4 regions of the Rhizobium oryzihabitans genome follow, and region 3 is predicted to be linked to each of the others. Evidence: predicted binding sites of a transcription regulator. Region 3 holds the regulator's gene; each other region holds the start of a gene.

Region 1 (4,628 bases), 1.3 Mb from region 3:
CACGCGCTCGTCTTCGCCTTCGGCAAAGATGATGCGCTTCTTTTCGGCGGCCTTGGCGGCATTGAAGACCGGCTTCATGATGAAGCCGGAGCGCCAGACGAAGCGGTTCAGCTGGTCGAGATAGGCTTCGAAATCGGTGATCGGCCGGGCGGCGACGCCGCTTGCCGCAGCCGCGCGGGCAACCGCCGGGGCGATGCGCAGGATGAGGCGTGGATCGAAGGGCGAGGGAATGAGGTAGTTCGGGCCGAAGATCGGGGTTTCACCGCTATAGGCTTTTGCCGCGACTTCGGAGACTTCCTCACGGGCAAGCTCGGCGATGGCCTGCACGGCGGCCATCTTCATTTCCTCGTTGATCGTGGTTGCGCCGCAATCCAGCGCGCCGCGGAAGATATAGGGGAAGCAGAGAACGTTGTTGACCTGGTTCGGGAAGTCCGAACGGCCGGTGCAGATCATGGCATCCGGCCGGGCCGCACGTGCCGCCTCCGGCATGATTTCCGGATTGGGGTTGGCAAGTGCGAGGATCAGCGGGTTTTCCGCCATGCGCTCCAGCAGTTCCGGCTTCAGCACGCCGGCGGCGGAAAGGCCGAGGAAGACATCGGCGCCGTCAATGGTTTCGGAAAGGACGCGCTTGTCGGTCTTCTGGGCGTAAACTTCCTTCCACTCGTCCATCAGCGTGTTGCGGCCGTCATAAACGAGGCCTTCAATGTCGTGGACCCAGATGTTTTCTTTCTTCGCGCCCATGGCGACGAGAAGGTTGAGGCAGGCAAGGGCTGCCGCACCTGCACCCGAGGCGACGATCTTGACGCTCGAGAGCGATTTTCCGGCCAGTTCCAGCGCATTGGTGACGGCGGCGGCGACGATGATCGCCGTGCCGTGCTGATCGTCGTGGAAGACGGGGATGTTCATCTTTTCGCGCAGCTGGCGTTCCACCTCGAAACATTCCGGCGCCTTGATGTCCTCAAGGTTGATGCCGCCGAAGGTGGGTTCCAGCGCCGCGATGGTGGAGACCATGTCATTGATGCCGGGTGCGTCGATCTCGATGTCGAAGACGTCGATGCCGGCGAATTTCTTGAAGAGGACGGCCTTGCCTTCCATGACCGGCTTGGAGGCAAGCGGGCCGATATTGCCAAGACCAAGCACCGCGGTGCCGTTGGAAATGACCGCGACAAGATTGGCGCGGGCGGTGTATTCCGCCGCCATCTCAGGATTTTCATGGATGGCGAGGCAGGGGGCGGCAACGCCCGGCGAATAGGCGAGCGCCAGGTCACGCTGGTTGCCGAGCGGTTTGGTGGCCTGGATTTCCAGCTTTCCGGGACGCGGATAGCGGTGGAAAAAGAGCGCCTGTTCCTCGATGTCGGCCTTTGCCGTGTTGGCGGGCGTATTGTTCTTATCGTGAGAGGTCATTCTTCCACCGTCATATCTGGTTTCATTCCGGCCCCCTGAATACAACAAACTTCCCCGTGGTACAGCCGTTATTTGCCGCGCATTCATGCAAATACAGGCATGACTTATTCGCGTTTTCGTGAAGCCATTCGTCATATTTCATATAAAATCCGACGTCTGTCATGTTGCTGAAACACGAGTCTGGTTCTGAGAGGTAAGAAAGCCGCAGGGACGCAACCGAACAGGGGGATGAAATCCGTGGCCGGTCAAATCGAAACCAGACAGTTCAGAACGCTTTTCATTTCGGATGTCCATCTTGGGTCCAAGGCGGCCAAGACGGATTATCTGCTCGACTTCCTGAAATATCACGAGGCCGAGACGATCATTCTGGTCGGCGACATCGTCGATGGCTGGCGCCTGCGCCGCAGCTGGTACTGGCCGCAGGGCTGCAACGACGTGGTGCAGAAGATCCTGCGCAAGGCCCGCAAGGGAACGCGCATCGTTTATATTCCTGGCAACCACGACGAATTCCTGCGGGAATTTCCGGGCATGCATTTCGGCGGCATCGAAGTGGCCGAGCGCATGATCCACGAGGCTGCCGACGGCAAGAAATATCTGGTCATCCATGGCGACGAGTTCGACGTGGTGGTGCGCAATGCCCGCCTTCTCGCCTATCTCGGAGACTGGGCATATGACGCGGCGATTGCGATCAACATCGCCATTGCCGCCGTGCGCCGTCGCATCGGCCTGCCTTACTGGTCGTTCTCGGCCTGGGCGAAGCTTCAGGTGAAGCACGCCGTCAACTTCATCGGCGAATTCCAGCGCGTGGTCGCCGACGAGGCACGCCGCAACAATGTCGACGGCGTCATCTGTGGGCACATTCACCATGCGGTGATGGAAGACATGGACGGCATCCGCTACATCAACACCGGCGACTGGGTGGAAAGCTGCACGGCAATCGCCGAGAACGCCGATGGCAGCTTCGAGCTGATCACCTGGATGCAGACAAGCGACGTTACCGCCGAACAGACATCGGATGAGATGGAGCCGGTGGATATTCCGGGTCTGATCGGGAAGCATGCGGCCTGATTGGGCATGCCAACCTCTGCCGCGACGGTGCGTTTCACAGGGATGTGCTGGCTGGGTAATGCGGGCGACGGCGATGGTGTGACCTCGCGGGTGTTGCCTACATGCTCCGAATAACTTGCTACGCCATCCTCAGGCTTGACCCGAGGGTCCACAACCCGGAGCGATGGATCCTCGGGTCAAGCCCGAGGAAGACGACGGTGAGGTTTAGATTCGCCGTTTGCTTTTCGTGAAAGCGAGCGCGGATGGAATGACGGCGCGCAGTCTCGTCATTCTTAGCGTGCGAGAGCCTTGGCCCGCGCGAGAGCGGCGCCCTCAATTTCCAGCAGGCCGGATAAATCAGCGACCCTTTAGAGACATGCCTCAGCTCCTTCATGCGAGGCGAGTGCGTACCCCTTGTGTCTTCTCCCCGCCGGGGAGAAGGTCGCGGCAGCGGGATGAGGGGGCGAGGGTAGAGATATTCAGAGAGCTTGCCCCCTCATCCGACCCTTCGGGCCATGTTCTCCCGGTGGGGAGAAGAAACCAGCGGTGATGTCGCGCCTTGTTTCTCCGCCTTCAATAGCCGGGGCTTACCCCCACAATTCCGGCCGTGCGGGATAAACCAGCGAACCCTCATAAACGAGGCCCGGCTGCCGGTCCTCGGCCAGCAGCAGCGGCCCGTCGAGATCGGCGAAGGCTGTCCCTTGAGCGGCCAGCACCGCAGGCGCCATGCCGAGCGAGGTGCCGAGCATGCAGCCGACCATGATGGTGAAACCGAGGCGCTCCGCTTCCGCCTTCATGACGAGCGCTTCGGTCAGCCCGCCGGTCTTGTCGAGCTTGATGTTAATCGCATCGTAACGGTCGCGCAGGCCTGCGAGGTCGCGGGTGGAATGCACGCTTTCGTCGGCGCAGATCAGCACCGGATGGTCGATGCGGGCGAGGATGGCGTCCTTGCCGGCGGGAAGCGGCTGTTCGATCAGCGATATCTTCAGTTCCGCTGCAAGCCGCAGATAATATTCGATATTATAATCATTCCAGCCCTCATTGGCATCGATGATGATGCGCGCTTGCGGGGCTGCGGCACGCACGGCGCGCAGGCGCGCTTCGTCGTCCGCCGTGCCGGTCTTGATCTTCAGCAGCGGGCGGCCTGCATTTTCCGCCGTTTTCGCGGCCATGGTCTCGGGGTCGGCCAGCGAGATGGTGTAGGCGGTGACGAGCGGTTCTGCAGCCCGTCCGAGGATGCGCTCGGAAGCGCTTTTACCGCTGATCTTGGCCTCGAGATCCCACAGCGCGCAATCGACGGCATTGCGGGCGGCGCCCGGTTGCATCGCCTGCTGGAGTTCCTGCCGCGTCAGGCCGTCGGCGATCTGCTCCGCGATAGCCTCGATATCGGCAATGACGCCGTCGATGCTTTCACCATAACGCGGATAGGGCACACATTCGCCATGGCCGGTGAAGGAACCATCGCGGATGGAGCACGTTACGACATCCGCATGCGTGCGGGTGCCGCGCGAAATGGTGAAGCTGCCGGCGACGGGGAAGCGTTGTGTTGTGGCTTGCAGGTAACGGGGCATGTTTTTTCACTTCCGATTGGGCGACAAAAGACACATGACGCCAAATTTATCACGAATTGTCGGCCGTCACTGTGGCTTGCCGGAGACCGAAACGTTATGAAACCTTTAAGAATCTCGTGACGGCTGCACTCGCTCGGAGCATTATGCAAGAACAGGACACACGGCAACAGGCGAACCCGGCCGCAATCACCGAAGACGACAGCGTCTCCGGCGGCGGTTTGCGTTATGTCATGAGTGGTTCCTGGCGCAACAGCAATCTCTCCGGAATTTTTGAAAGCCTCGACCGGATCGAAAAAAGCAAATCCGGCGGCGCCGTCGAGATCGATCTTTCCGCCGTCGAAGCCATCGACACGACAGGCGCGTGGATTATCCAGCGTCTGCGCAGGGACCTTGAGGCAAACGGCGCAACCGTTACGCTGACCGGCAACGACCGGATCGAAGACGTCATCGGCCAATTGCCTGACAAGGCGGAGATGGAGGCCGAGCCCGTCGCCAGGCCGGGGCTGGTGGAGCGTATTTTCGCGCCGATCGGCCAGGCCGTGGTTCAGAACGGCGCGGATTTCCTCGCCGGCATGTATATTCTCGGCTCCGCCGTGCGCGGCGCGC
Region 2 (4,628 bases), 1.3 Mb from region 3:
GTCCTGCAAATTCAAATCGGAAAAAACGCCAGCGCTCCGGCACCGCCCGCACCGCTTCCCGTTTCTCCCAGATCCGAGGTTCCGCGATGAATACCATCGCCGATCACGGCATCCGGTTCGGCCGGATCGCCGCAATGCTTCCTGTCAAGAACATCGAAAAAGCCCGTGATTTTTATGTCGGCGTGCTGGGTTTCGAAAAGACCTTCGAAAACGGCAATCCCGTCGGCTTCATGATCCTGAAACAGGGCAATGCCGAGCTGCACCTGACATTGCAGCCCAGCCACAAGGCTGCGCCCTTCAACGTGGCGCATATGATGGTGAGCGATGTCGATGCGCTGCATACGCTCTGCAAGAGCCAGGGCTTGCGCATCATCAAGGGCCTGCAGGACAAGGATTACGGCCTGCGCGCCTTTGTGTTTGAAGACCTGGATGGCAACCGCATCGATGTGGGGCAGGCTATTTGAGATGAGCGAACGGCGCGGGGTTTTCTCCGCGCCGCTTGTTTAAACACGAAGGTTTGTTGTGGAACGAGCGCATGCCATTTGTTTCTTCTCCCCGCCGGGGAGAAGTCCGCGGCAGCGGGATGAGGGGGCAAGGGTCGAGATATTCGGCAACGTTACCCCCTCATCCGACCCTTCGGGCCACCTTCTCCACGGCGGGGAGAAGAAACGAGCGGCAACCCCGAGCAAAACATCCCCTACCAGCGCCTTCCTTCAATCACCGATCCCGAAACCGGTTGGTAATCGGATAACGCCGGTCACGCCCAAAGTTCTTCTTGGTGATCTTCACGCCCGGCGCCGATTGCCGGCGCTTGTATTCGGCGAGATAGAGCAGATGCTCCACCCGGTGTACCGTCGCCACGTCATGGCCGCGCGCCAGAATCTCCTCAACCGACATTTCCTTCTCGACGAGGCATTCCAGAATGTCGTCCAGCACCGGATAGGGTGGCAGCGAATCCTGGTCGGTCTGGTTGGGACGCAATTCGGCCGACGGCGCCTTGGAGATGATGTTGGCGGGGATCACCTCACCCGAAGGCCCGAGCGCGCCCGGCGGCACATGGGCGTTGCGCCAGGCGGAAATGGCGTAGACCTGCATCTTGTAGAGGTCCTTGATGGGATTGAAACCGCCATTCATGTCGCCGTAGAGCGTGGCATAACCCACCGACATTTCCGACTTGTTGCCCGTCGTCACCACCATGGAGCCGAACTTGTTCGAGACGGCCATCAAAATGGTGCCGCGTGTGCGGCTTTGCAGGTTCTCCTCGGTAATGCCCTCTTCCGTACCTTCGAAGAGATCTGACAGTGCCGAGAGGAAGCCCTCCACGGGCTCGACGATCGGCACGATATCGTAACGGCAGCCCAGCGCTTTCGCGCAATCGGCGGCGTCCTTCAGCGATTCCTCCGATGTATAGCGGTAAGGCAGCATGATGCAGCGCACCCGTTCCTCGCCCAGCGCATCAACCGCAAGTGCCGCACAGATCGCCGAATCGATGCCGCCGGAAAGGCCGAGAACCACGCTCTTGAAGCCGTTCTTGTTGACGTAATCCCGAAAGCCCAGCATGCAGGCGCGGTAATCCGCTTCCTCGCCTTCCGGAATTTTCGAGAATGGCCCGCTTTCGCAGCGCCAGCCTTCTTCGGTGCGTTTCCAGTCGGTGACGGCAAGTGTCGCCTCGAACTGGCTCATCTGGAAGGCGAGCGTCTTGTCGGCGTTGAAGGCGAAGCTGGCGCCATCGAACACCAGCTCGTCCTGCCCGCCAAGCTGGTTGGCGAAGACCAGCGGCAGTCCGCTTTCGATCACCTGTTTCAGCGCCACCTGATGGCGCACATCCAGCTTGCCGCGATAATAGGGCGACCCGTTCGGAACCAGCAGGATTTCCGCCCCGCTTTCGGCGAGCGTTTCGCACACGCCCATCTCGTTCCAGATTTCCTCGCAGATCGGAATACCGATCCTGACCCCACGGAAATTATAGGGACCGGAGATCGACCCCTCGGCGAAAACACGCTTTTCGTCGAACTCGCCGTAATTCGGCAGGTCGATCTTGTCGCGCAGCGAAATGATCTTGCCGCCATCCAGAAGCGCCACCGAATTGTGCCGTCCCGCCTCGCCCTGGCGCGGAAAACCGATGACGATGCCTGGCCCGCCATCGGCAGTCTCCGCTGCCAGTTCTTCCACCGCCTTCAGGCAGGCTTTCAGAAAAGCCGGCTTCAGCACCAGATCTTCCGGCGGATAGCCGGATATGAACAGCTCGGTCAAAAGCAGAAGATCGGCGCCCTGCGTTGCCGCATCGGCCCGTGCCTCGCGCGCCTTGGCGAGATTGCCCGCCACGTCGCCAACAGTCGGATTGAACTGCCCGACGGCAATTCTGAGATGGTTCTTGATGTCGTGTCTGTCGCTCATGGCTTTTCAATACCGCGCCCGTGTCCGCTCCGCAACGCGGCAATTGCATGCCGCGCCACCTTCACGTTCCAGCCACAGGGCACATTCGCGCCTTCGGTCCGCATTCACGCTAAGGTTATCGCTGTACCTGCCAGGTTGCGCAAAGTTCATGTCGCGTTCATCGCGCTTATGTGACAGTTACATGACACTTTTGCGACACCCGATTCACCTCCCCGATCGGCCGTGCCGCCTGCAATACCGGAGTATGAGTTTGAGACATTCGGCGCCAAAAACAACGGCTTCCGAAAAGGCTGGTTTTGTCTTTTCGCCTGCATGGACGCGGAGCCTTTTAAAGCTTTCGGGCACGGCCTATACGCTTGCCAATCTGACCTTTTCGTCAGTCATGCTTGTCGTTGCGCTGGAATGGATCGCCCGTGGTTCCCTCACGGATGTCGGCGCTTTCCTCACCTCATCCGCCCGCCCGGGCTTGACCACCATTGCCGCCATGCTGCTGCTGCTTGTGGCGCTGGATTCGATCCTTGGCCGTCGTTATCTGTCGCTGATCGCGGTTGCGCCGCTTTGCCTGCTGACGGGCCTGATCTCCGCGCAGAAACAGACCTATCTTTCCGATCCGCTTTACCCTTCCGACCTGCTGTTCGGCCGACAGATTCTCGAGCTTCTGCCCACCATGCTGAAAGCCCAGCCGCTGACGGCCGTACTGGTCGGCCTTGGCCTTTGCGCCACGGTTGCGGCCCTTGCCGCTCTCTGGCTGCTGGCACGCCGCCATTCGCCGGGGCTGAGCTGGCGTGAACGCTTCGCAGGACTGGCGCTGGCGCTGCCACTTCTGGCCAGCCTCGCCTCCCTGATGGACTATTCGCATTATTCCTGGGTACGCGATCGCCTCAACATCATTCCCATGATGTGGGACCAGCAGGAAAATTACCGCCATAACGGTTTCCTGATGGCTTTTGCCTTCAACATTCCGATGGCGAATGTCTCGGCACCGCAGGGTTACGGTGAAAACAGCATCGCCGACCTGACGGCGCAACCCGCCGCCTTCGCCGCCAACAAGGGCGATTATCCTGATGTCATCATGCTGATGAGCGAATCACTCTGGGATCCGACCCGGATTGAAAAGGTGAAGCTCTCGGCAGACCCGATGCCGACCATCCGCGCCAAGCAGTCCGGCAACGTGTTCTCGCCGGAATTCGGCGGCATGACGGCGAATGTGGAATTCGAGGCGCTGACCGGCTTTTCCAACGCTTTCCTGCCCTATGGCAGCATTCCCTACCAGCAATATATCCGCCGCCCGGTGCCCTCGCTTGCCAGCTTCTTTCGTGGCGAGGGTTATTCAGCCATCGCCATGCATCCGTTTCAGGAATGGTTCTGGAACCGCAAGCAGGTCTATCAGAATTTCGGCTTCGAGGAATTCCGTTCCGAAGAGACGCTGCCGGCCATGGAAAAACGCGGCAACTTCGCCTCTGACGATGCACTGATGGACGAGATCATGGCGACGGCCGAGCAGGCCCGCAACCCGCTCTTCCTCTTCGCCGTCACCCTGCAGGGACACGGTCCCTACGAGGCGGGTCGTTATGCCGCCGACACCATCGGCGTGGAAGGCGATCTCTCCCCCTCGGCATCGCAGGCGCTCACGACCTATTCGCAGGGCGTGGTGGAGGCTGACGAAGCGCTTCTCAAACTGATGCGTTGGGCCAAGAAGCGCGACCGTGAGACCATCATCGTCCTCTTCGGCGATCATCTGCCACCGCTTGGCCAGACCTTCGTCGAAAGCGGCTACATGCCGGGCATGGTGGCCAGCCGCCGCGCGCCGCTGGAGGTCATGAAGAAGGAACACGAGACGCCGCTCGTCGTCTGGTCCTCGAAGAAGGGCGTGCGCAAGAATATCGGCACGATCAGCCCGGCGCTGTTGCCCTACCATGTGCTGAAGACCGCCGGCTTTTCCGATCCCTTCTACACCGGAACGCTCGGCGAGGTTCAGCAGGCATTTTCAGTCATCGACCGGCACATGCTGGTCGGTACGGACGGCGAGGCCCTGCCCGACTGGTCCATCGCCCCGAATTCCATTCCCGACGTGGTGCGCGATTACCGCCTGCTGCAATTCGACATGATGTTCGGCGAACAATATGGCCGCGAGCGCTTCTTCCCCGGTTTCAACTGGGTCAATGAGGGCACGCCCTCCGTCTGAGGTTTTGGCGTGGGACGCGTGAACCGCATGGTGGTGGAAATCGTTT
Region 3 (4,628 bases):
ATCCACTTTCCTGCGCACCTTGAACCGCATGAACGACACGATCGACGGTTGCCGGGTCACCGGCAAGATCACGCTCGACACGGACGATATCTACGATCAGGCGATCGACGTCGTCGAATTGCGCGCCCGCGTCGGCATGGTGTTCCAGAAGCCTAACCCGTTTCCCAAGACCATCTATGAAAACATCGCCTACGGCCCGCGCATCCATGGTCTCGCCCGCAACAAGGCGGATATGGACCAGATCGTCGAGCAGAGCCTGCAGAAGGCGGGTCTCTGGAACGAGGTGAAGGATCGCCTGCTGGAGTCCGGCACGGGTCTCTCCGGTGGCCAGCAGCAGCGTCTGTGCATCGCGCGCGCGGTTGCCGTCAGCCCGGAAGTCATCCTGATGGACGAACCCTGCTCGGCGCTCGATCCGATCGCGACCGCAAAGGTCGAGGAACTGATCCACGAACTGCGCACCAACTACACGATCGTCATCGTCACGCACTCCATGCAGCAGGCGGCGCGTGTTTCGCAGCGTACGGCCATGTTCCATCTTGGTCATCTTGTCGAAGAAAATGAAACGGACAAGATGTTCACCAATCCGGATGACCAGCGCACGCAGGATTACATCATGGGCCGCTTCGGCTGATCCCCGGCCGGCGCTTTCTCGAAACCGAACAAGACTGGTGCCTCTGCCGTGCCCGCTTCCGGGTACGCGCATGCAGGCCAAGCCGGAGGACTAGACCGTGACACAGACAACGACCCATTCGCATATCCTGTCCGCCTATGACGACGAATTGAAGTTTCTGACGCGCCGCATCGCCGAAATGGGCGGTCTTGCCGAGCAGATGTGCGGCGACGCCGTGCGTGCGCTCGTCAATTCCGATGCCGCACTCGCGCAGAAGGTCATTTCCGACGATACAATTCTCGACCATGCCGAACGCGAAATCGGCGACAAGGCCATCGTCACCATCGCCAGACGCCAGCCTGTGGCGGCCGACCTTCGCGAGATCATCGGCACCCTGCGCATCGCCGCCGATCTCGAGCGCGTCGGCGATCTGGGCAAGAACACCGCAAAGCGCGTCATTGCGGTTGCCGGAACCGGCGTGCCGCGCAAGCTCGCGCGCGGCATCGAACATCTGTCGGAGCTGGCGCTGGTGCAGCTCAAGGAAGTCCTCGACGTCTATTCCACCCGTTCCGCCGAGAAGGCCAATGCCATTCGCGAGCGCGACGAGGAAATCGACGCCATGTACACGTCGCTCTTCCGGGAGCTTCTGACCTACATGATGGAAGATCCGCGCAACATCACCACCTGCACGCATCTTCTGTTCTGCGCCAAGAACATCGAGCGCATCGGCGACCATGCCACGAATATTGCCGAGACGATCTATTACATGACCACCGGCAGCCAGCCGGAGGGCGAGCGTCCGAAGGACGACAGTTCCAACACCCTCGGTTCGGTGACCGAGTAACAGACAAGCAGAAGCTTGCGGAGTTCAATATATGGTGCCCAAGATTGCAGTTGTGGAAGACGAGGAAGCGCTGAGCGTCCTGCTTCGTTACAATCTCGAGGCTGAGGGATACGACGTCGACACGATACCCCGTGGCGACGAGGCGGAAATCAGGCTGCAGGAGCGTATTCCGGATCTTCTCATCCTGGATTGGATGCTGCCCGGCGTGTCCGGTATCGAACTCTGCAGGCGATTGAGAATGCGGCCGGAAACCGAACGCCTGCCCATCATCATGCTGACGGCGCGCGGAGAGGAAAGCGAGCGGGTTCGCGGTCTTGCCACCGGTGCCGATGATTATGTCGTCAAGCCGTTTTCGACGCCGGAACTCATGGCCCGCGTCAAGGCCATGCTGCGCCGGGCCCGGCCCGAGGTTCTGTCATCGGTGCTGAAATGCGGCGATATCGAACTCGATCGCGAAACCCATCGCGTTCACCGCAAAAGCCGCGAAGTTCGCCTCGGCCCGACGGAATTCCGCTTGCTGGAGTTCCTGATGACATCGCCGGGCCGGGTGTTTTCCCGCTCGCAATTGCTGGATGGCGTCTGGGGTCACGATATCTATGTCGATGAGCGCACTGTCGATGTGCATGTCGGCCGTCTGCGCAAGGCTCTGAATTTTTCGCACATGCAGGATGTTATCCGCACTGTGCGTGGCGCCGGATATTCGATGGAAGCCTGAGCGAAGCGGAGCCGATAGTTTCGCTGGCAACATGGTGCCGCAAAAAAGCAGGCCCGAAATCGGAAACGGTTTCGGGCTTTTTCTATATCAACATCCACAAAACTCAATGCCATTCTCCGTTTTCACGGAGGATCGGCAGCCAGTTGAAACCAGGATCGAAGGGTGACGCCCAATCGCGAGGGAGTGGCAAGGGTTCGGCGCGCTGTCATCAAGCTGACCGCGGAGCCGGCCTGTTTTTCGTCATAAAAAAAACGGGCCCGAAGGCCCGTAATTTTGAGTGTTGAAATGCGTGCCGCAACACTCAAGCCTTGCGGCGCTCGCTCACCGGCTGGTAGGCGAGTTTCGCATGGAACTTGCAATAGGGCGAAGATTCCAGCGCTTCACAACCGCAGAAATGGAAGTCGTCCTTCAGCGGATCGCCAACCGGCCACTTGCAGGTGCGCTCGGTCAGTTCCGTCAGCGTCAGGCGACGGGAAATCGGCGTGACAACGTTTTTGGAAGGAACGTAATCGAGAACCTGTGCGGTCTCGATGTCGATCTCCTCGTGCAGCGCCGTTGCCGCGTTCGAACGGGTGAGAACCCGCGCCGGGGCTGCGTTGGCGCGGCCTGCGAAAGTCGTCGTGCGCGGAGCAGGTGCAGCGGTGCGCTTGGGCGCGGAACGTGCCGAAGTGACCGGACCGCCAGCCTTGACGCGCCCCGGCAGGTTGAGACGATGGACCTTGCCGATTACGGCATTGCGGCTGACACCGCCCAGCTGCGCTGCTATCTGGCTGGCGCTAAGCCCTTCGGACCACAATTTCTTGAGTTTTTCGACTCGCTCGTCTGTCCAGTTCATGCCGCTTCTCCGCTTGTCGCGTGTATTTTCGGCAGAATCCCTCTCCGTCTCGCGGGCGTGCCGCAAGCGTGGTTTCCGCCGGATTTTTGGTGACTAGTTCCGCCGCAATGCAGTCTAGTAATTAGCGATTAACCTAGTGCCACGCAGAGTCCGTGGCAAGAGTCGGGGAATCATCTGGAATCGATTTTCCGGTTTTCCCCAACTTGCTGGCGAGTTGAGTCTGAAAGGCAACACCTTGGGGCTCACCGGCCGCCACCTACTAGGGCTTGAGAAGCCCGGGAAACGCGGACTTTTGTTGACATCGGCAAACGAAGTGACAATAGTGCCCCTGCCGCCGCGAGGCGGCATTTTTGATTTTCAGGCGAGGGATAACCCTTGAAGCCTATTGACAACCGTTGACAGCGCATCTGCGCAAGGAGTGATACAGCCATGGCCGAAGCCGCCGCGCCATTGTTTGATACGTTTTCCAGAGCCCCCTGCGCTTTGAGCGCGGTGAGGGCGTCTGGCTGTTCACGGAAAGCGGCGAACGATATCTCGATTTTGCGGCCGGTGTCGCCGTCAACTCGCTGGGCCATGCCCATCCGCACCTTGTGGATGCGATCAAGACGCAGGCCGAGAAGGTCTGGCACGTCTCGAACCTCTACGAAGTGCCGGGACAGGAAAAACTCGCCAGGCGCCTGACGGAAGCGACTTTCGCAGACAAGGTGTTCTTCACCAATTCCGGCGCGGAAGCACTGGAATGTGCAATCAAGACCGCGCGCCGTTATCACTATTCGAAAGGCCATCCGGAAAAGTTCCGTATCGTCACCTTCGAAGGCGCCTTCCATGGCCGTACGCTTGCGACGATCGCCGCCGGCGGCCAGCAGAAATATCTCGAAGGTTTCGGTCCCAAGGTCGAAGGTTTCGATCAGGTGCCGTTCGGCGATGTCGATGCCCTGAAGGCAGCCATCACGGCCGAGACGGCCGCACTTCTGATCGAGCCGATCCAGGGCGAGGGCGGTATCCGCGCGCCCAGCAAGGAATTCCTGCAACTCCTGCGTAGCCTGTGCGACGAGCACGGCCTGCTCCTGATTTTCGATGAGGTCCAGACGGGCGTCGGCCGCACGGGCAAGCTCTTTGCCTATGAGCAGACCGGTGTTGCGCCCGATATCATGGCAGTCGCCAAGGGTATTGGCGGCGGTTTCCCGCTTGGCGCATGCCTTGCAACGGCGGATGCCGCTTCCGGCATGACGGCGGGCGTACACGGCACCACCTATGGCGGCAATCCGCTGGCCATGGCGGTCGGCAATGCCGTGCTCGATGTTGTTCTCGCCGACGGTTTTCTCGAAAAGGTCCGTGATGTCGCGTTGGTTTTCCGCCAGGGCCTCGCCTCGCTCAAGGATCGTTATCCTGACGTGATCGAGGAAATTCGTGGCGAAGGCCTGCTTCTGGGCATCAAGGCGAAGGTCCCTTCGGGCGATCTGCTGCAGGCCATGCGCGCCGAACATCTGCTTGGCGTGCCTGCGGGCGACAATGTCATCCGCCTTCTGCCGCCGCTCGTCACCACGGCGGAAGAGGCCCGCGAGGGTCTTGCGCGTGTCGATGCGGCCGCCGCCTCCCTGACAGCGAAACAGGCGAAAATCGC
Region 4 (4,628 bases), 1.3 Mb from region 3:
GGCGCCGAACGCTCCATGGTGCAGAAGTCTGGCTATTTCGCGCGCTCCGCGCCCGCCAATGGCGACGATCTGCGCCTCATCCAGGGCATGGTTGATCTCGCCGTCGAAAGCGCGCTCAACAAGGTCTCGGGCGTCACCGGCCATGATGAAGACCAGAACGGCAAATTGCGGACCATCGAGTTTCCGCGTATCAAGGGCGGAAAGCATTTCGACCTTTCTGCAAAATGGTTTACCGAAGTGATGGAACACGTCGGTCAACCGTTCACAGCGGCCTAATTTTACGATAGGCTAATTAATGCGGTGACAGGGAGGGCAAGGAGGAAGAGAATGTCTGGACAGGCCTGGCTGATTTTTTGTGCAGCATGTGCCGTTGTGTTCGCACTTCCCTCTCCCCTTGTATTCTCCGTGGCTTCCTATGCCGGCATTCGCGGCAGGAAAACGGTCTTCGCCTCCGTCAGCGGCGGAGCGCTCGGTATTGTCACGGCCATGACGATTTCGGCCATTCCGGTGGCCGGGCTCACCTATTTGCCGCAATCCTTCGTGGAGATCGTTCAATGGGCCGGCCTTGGCTGGCTCATGCTGTTCCTGCTCTGGACCTTTGCCACGCCCGCAGCCCAGGCGGCCAATGCGGATAACGACAATCTGCCGGGCAAGTCCTGGAGCGGCATTTTCCGCGACTGCTACGCCATGGCCGCGTTGCGCCCGCGCTATTTCGCGTTCTTCCTGGCGCTGTTACCGCAGTTTGTTTCCGCCTCCGGCAATGCCATCGAAACATTCGCCACGGCTCAGGCCGCAATCATGCTGGTGGCGCTTGCCGTTCTCACCCTGCAGGCGCTGTTTTTCAGCTCCACGCTTTCGCTGGTGCGCCGCATGTCCGGCAACAAAAAAATCCGGCCGAAATACCGCACCCACTTCATTTCCGGCCGCGCCGTCAGCGCCGGCTACAGGCGCATCGCGGCCTGAAAAACCGCCTGAAAGCCGGGGAGCCACGTCCCGGCTTGCCGCTATCCTTACAATAGGTTAATGAAGGCTCGACGGGACACTGCCTGCTTCGCTTGACGCGGGGGTATCGAGAGACAGGCATAACGAAGGCGGCAACATGCGAAATTCGGGCAAATTCCGCGGAAGAAGTGCAGTTCTTCTGTCTTCCACCGTGGGCCTCGCACTGGCATTGGCTGGATGCACAAGTGTCGAATATACCGCCAAGGAAGGGCCGGACGGCCCGAAAATTGCGGCAGTCAACCCCACTGCCGCTCCTGCGCAGGCATCGACACAGCCGGCAACGGCTGAAACCGCAGCAGGCGTAACGCCGGCCGCACCGGCGACAGACGCCGCCACCGCTTCGCAACCTGCAACGCTTCCTACCGCCGTCGCCGTCAAGGGTGGCCGTGTGGCCCTGCCGCCAGCCTCTGAAATCGCAGCAGCAGCGGCGATCAGCGCCCAGATGCAGCAACCGGCAGAGATGGCGCTGGCGACCGTGACGACGTCAGCGCCGGCCACAGCGGCTGCTCTCGCACCCCATGCCGCAACGCCGGCAGCAACCGCGATCGAGACAGCTGGAGCCGCAGCACAATCGTCCACCCACAACGCCGCCGCCGATCTGCCGCAGGTGGTTGCCGTCAAGGGCAGCTTCCCGCCCGCGCCGCCGCCACCTGGCACCCCATCGATCGGCACCGAACTGACGGCCGAGCGCAAGGTCATTCCGCTGCCGAAGCCTGACAGCACGGTTCTCGCCTATGCCGCGGGCCCGACCAATGCCGCCCTTGCCGCCATCCGGCAGAATGAAACCGTGACGGCTCCTCTCAAGTCGGCACCTGCCGGGCGCGAAAAACTGAGTGGGCTGATTTCGAAATATGCGGTCATGTATAATGTGCCGGAAGATCTGGTGCACCGCGTGGTCCAGCGTGAAAGCATGTACAATCCCGGCGCCTATAATGGCGGCCACTTCGGTCTGATGCAGATCAAGCACGCCACTGCCCGCTCCATGGGCTTTGATGGCCCCGCTTCCGGCCTGTTCGACGCCGAAACGAACCTCAAATACGCCGTCAAATATCTGCGTGGCGCATGGCTTGTGGCCGATAGCAACCGCGACAACGCAGTCCGTCTTTATGCACGCGGTTATTACTACGACGCCAAGCGCAAGGGCATGCTGCACGTTCTGCGCAAGTGATTGCTTCGAGGCTGCATCGGGAACACCATCCAGATCAGGCTGGTTTCTTGATACTGGCGGCGAAAAGCGCCGAAAAACCTCTCCGTCATCCTCGGGCTTGACCCGAGGATTAACGATTTCGACGTACTCATGGATCCTCGGGTCACGCCCGAGGATGGCGCCACGACCGGTGAGAACACCCTCAGCGCTTTGCAAAGTCGATCCGTTTCATGCGTCTTTTCGATTCGTTGCTTCCGCCCACAGCCCCTGTCATCAAACTGTAGCGTCACGGCTGTAGACGCCTCTCAATCGACTGAGAGGTGAACATATGACGAGTGCGGCACCCAAGACCGGCTTCAGCAAAAACACAAAACTGAAGTCCGCGCTGCTCCAGCACAAGGCACTCTCGAAAAGCGGTCTTTCCGAACGGTTCTTCGGCGTCCTGTTTTCCGGCCTCGTTTATCCGCAGATCTGGGAAGACCCGGAAATCGACATGGAAGCGATGGAGCTTGGCGAAGGCCACCGCATCGTCACCATCGGCTCGGGCGGCTGCAACATGCTGGCCTATCTCTCCCGCAATCCGGCCAGCATCGATGTGGTGGATTTGAACCCGCATCACATCGCTCTCAACAAGCTGAAGCTGGCCGCCTTCCGCCATCTGCCCGCCCATCAGGACGTTGTTCGCCAGTTCGGCCGCGCCAATACGCGCAGCAACAGCCATGGTTATGACCGCTTCATCGCCGACCATCTCGATGACACGACCAAGGCCTACTGGTCGAAGCGTACGCTGTCCGGCCGTCGTCGCATCTCGGTCTTTGACCGGAACATCTACCGCACCGGCCTGCTCGGCCGTTTCATCGGTGCCGGCCATCTCATGGCCCGCCTGCACGGCGTCAAGTTGACGGAAATGGCTCAAAGCCGCTCAATTGCCGAACAGCGCCAGTTTTTCGACAGCAAGGTCGCGCCGCTATTCGACAAGCCCGTGGTACGCTGGCTGACGAAGCGCAAAAGCTCGCTTTTCGGCCTCGGCATTCCGCCCCGGCAATATGACGAGCTGGCAAGCCTTTCGAACGATGGCACGGTTGCCTCCGTGCTCAAGGAGCGGCTGGAAAAGCTCGCCTGCAACTTCCCGCTTAGCGACAATTATTTCGCCTGGCAGGCCTTCGCACGCCGTTATCCCGAGCCGCACGAGGGTGCCCTGCCCGCCTATCTCAAGCCGGAATATTACGAGACGATCCGCAACAACACCGCCCGCGTCGCGGTGCATCACGCCACCTATACCGAGCTTCTTTCCAAGAAGCCGGCAAACGGCGTCGACCGTTATATCCTCCTCGACGCGCAGGACTGGATGACGGATGTGCAGCTCAACGAATTGTGGTCGCAGATCAGCCGCACCGCCGCTCCCGGTGCGCGTGTCATCTTCCGCACCGCCGCCGAAAAGAGCGTCATCGAAGGCAGGCTCTCCACTGACATCCGCAACCAGTGGGTCTATCTCGAGGAGCGTTCCCAGGAACTGAACGCCATGGATCGCTCAGCCATCTATGGCGGCTTCCATATCTATCAGAGGGCTATGGCATGAAAACCGTCGGCGAGAATGTGGGTCTTGCAGATGAAGCCCATGCGGGCCTGATGGACCGCATGTATCGCCACCAGCGGCACATCTACGATATCACCCGCAAATACTACCTTCTCGGCCGTGACAGGACCATTTCCGGCCTGGACGTGCCAAAAGACGGCACGCTGCTTGAAATCGGCTGTGGCACCGGCCGCAACCTGCTTCTGGCCAGCCGGAAGTTTCCGCAGGCAAGATTGTTCGGCCTCGATATCTCCTCCGAAATGCTGCTGACCGCATCCGAGAATTTTGTCGGCAAGGCAGAGCGACCCATTCTGCGTGTGGCCGACGCCACCGCTTTCCGCGCCGCCGAATTCGGCCAGCCCGACGGTTTCGACCGCGTCATGATCCCCTATGCGCTGTCGATGATACCGGATTGGGAAAAGGCGATAGAACAGGCTCTTTCCGCGCTCAAGCCCGGCGGCTCCCTGCATATTGTCGATTTCGGCCAGCAGGAACAATTGCCGAAGTGGTTCCGCACACTTCTGCAGGCATGGCTCACCCGTTTTCACGTCACGCCCCGTGCCAATCTTCGTTATGTTCTGGCCAATATGGCCGGCCGCTTTGACGGCAATCTCGAATTCGAGGAAATCGCACGGGGTTACGCCTGGCGGGCCGTCATCACGCTTCCGGTCACCGAAACACAGCCGAAAATCAGTCGCATCCTCGCCGACGCCTGATCCTCGAAGAGCTTCCGGCGTCTCGGCAAAGGCAGGTGTGGTGCTGCGACCAGGGCTTCCCACTCGGGAATTCTTGCCGTCATCCCAGCCTTGTGACTGCAAATCGCTTCAAATACAGCGGCTTGCGCGGTCGAAAAAAGCGGTTACCCCTTGCCATAACCGCTTGTTTACCATGTTATGGGTAAAT

Evidence for each region. The regulator PhoB, encoded in region 3, activates phosphate uptake and scavenging genes when phosphate is short. The targets are predictions, from matches to a motif close to TGTCATNNANCTGTCAT.
Region 1: G3A56_RS02880 (UDP-2,3-diacylglucosamine diphosphatase) is a predicted target of PhoB. The motif match lies at 1,562-1,578, and genes of this name have one in related genera.
Region 2: G3A56_RS02845 (LTA synthase family protein) is a predicted target of PhoB. The motif match lies at 2,568-2,584, and genes of this name have one in related genera.
Region 4: G3A56_RS15345 (BtaA family protein) is a predicted target of PhoB. The motif match lies at 2,418-2,434, and genes of this name have one in related genera.

What each region holds. Positions count from the first base shown of each region.
Region 1 covers NZ_CP048632.1:485,225-489,852, forward strand. The annotation lists gene G3A56_RS02875 (NADP-dependent malic enzyme) at 1-1,404, opposite strand, end outside; gene G3A56_RS02880 (UDP-2,3-diacylglucosamine diphosphatase) at 1,633-2,472, shown strand; gene dgcA (N-acetyl-D-Glu racemase DgcA) at 3,039-4,022, opposite strand; gene G3A56_RS02890 (ABC transporter permease) at 4,166-4,628, shown strand, end outside.
Region 2 covers NZ_CP048632.1:476,130-480,757, reverse strand. The annotation lists gene G3A56_RS02855 (glyoxalase superfamily protein) at 87-464, shown strand; gene G3A56_RS02850 (NAD+ synthase) at 718-2,397, opposite strand; gene G3A56_RS02845 (LTA synthase family protein) at 2,642-4,582, shown strand.
Region 3 covers NZ_CP048632.1:1,763,747-1,768,374, reverse strand. The annotation lists gene pstB (phosphate ABC transporter ATP-binding protein PstB) at 1-631, shown strand, start outside; gene phoU (phosphate signaling complex protein PhoU) at 729-1,454, shown strand; gene phoB (phosphate regulon transcriptional regulator PhoB) at 1,486-2,169, shown strand; gene G3A56_RS09350 (GcrA family cell cycle regulator) at 2,471-3,004, opposite strand; partial or broken gene G3A56_RS09345 (acetylornithine transaminase) at 3,434-4,628, shown strand, end outside.
Region 4 covers NZ_CP048632.1:3,057,036-3,061,663, reverse strand. The annotation lists gene G3A56_RS15360 (pyrophosphate--fructose-6-phosphate 1-phosphotransferase) at 1-276, shown strand, start outside; gene G3A56_RS15355 (LysE family translocator) at 328-963, shown strand; gene G3A56_RS15350 (lytic transglycosylase domain-containing protein) at 1,100-2,170, shown strand; gene G3A56_RS15345 (BtaA family protein) at 2,478-3,728, shown strand; gene G3A56_RS15340 (class I SAM-dependent methyltransferase) at 3,725-4,441, shown strand.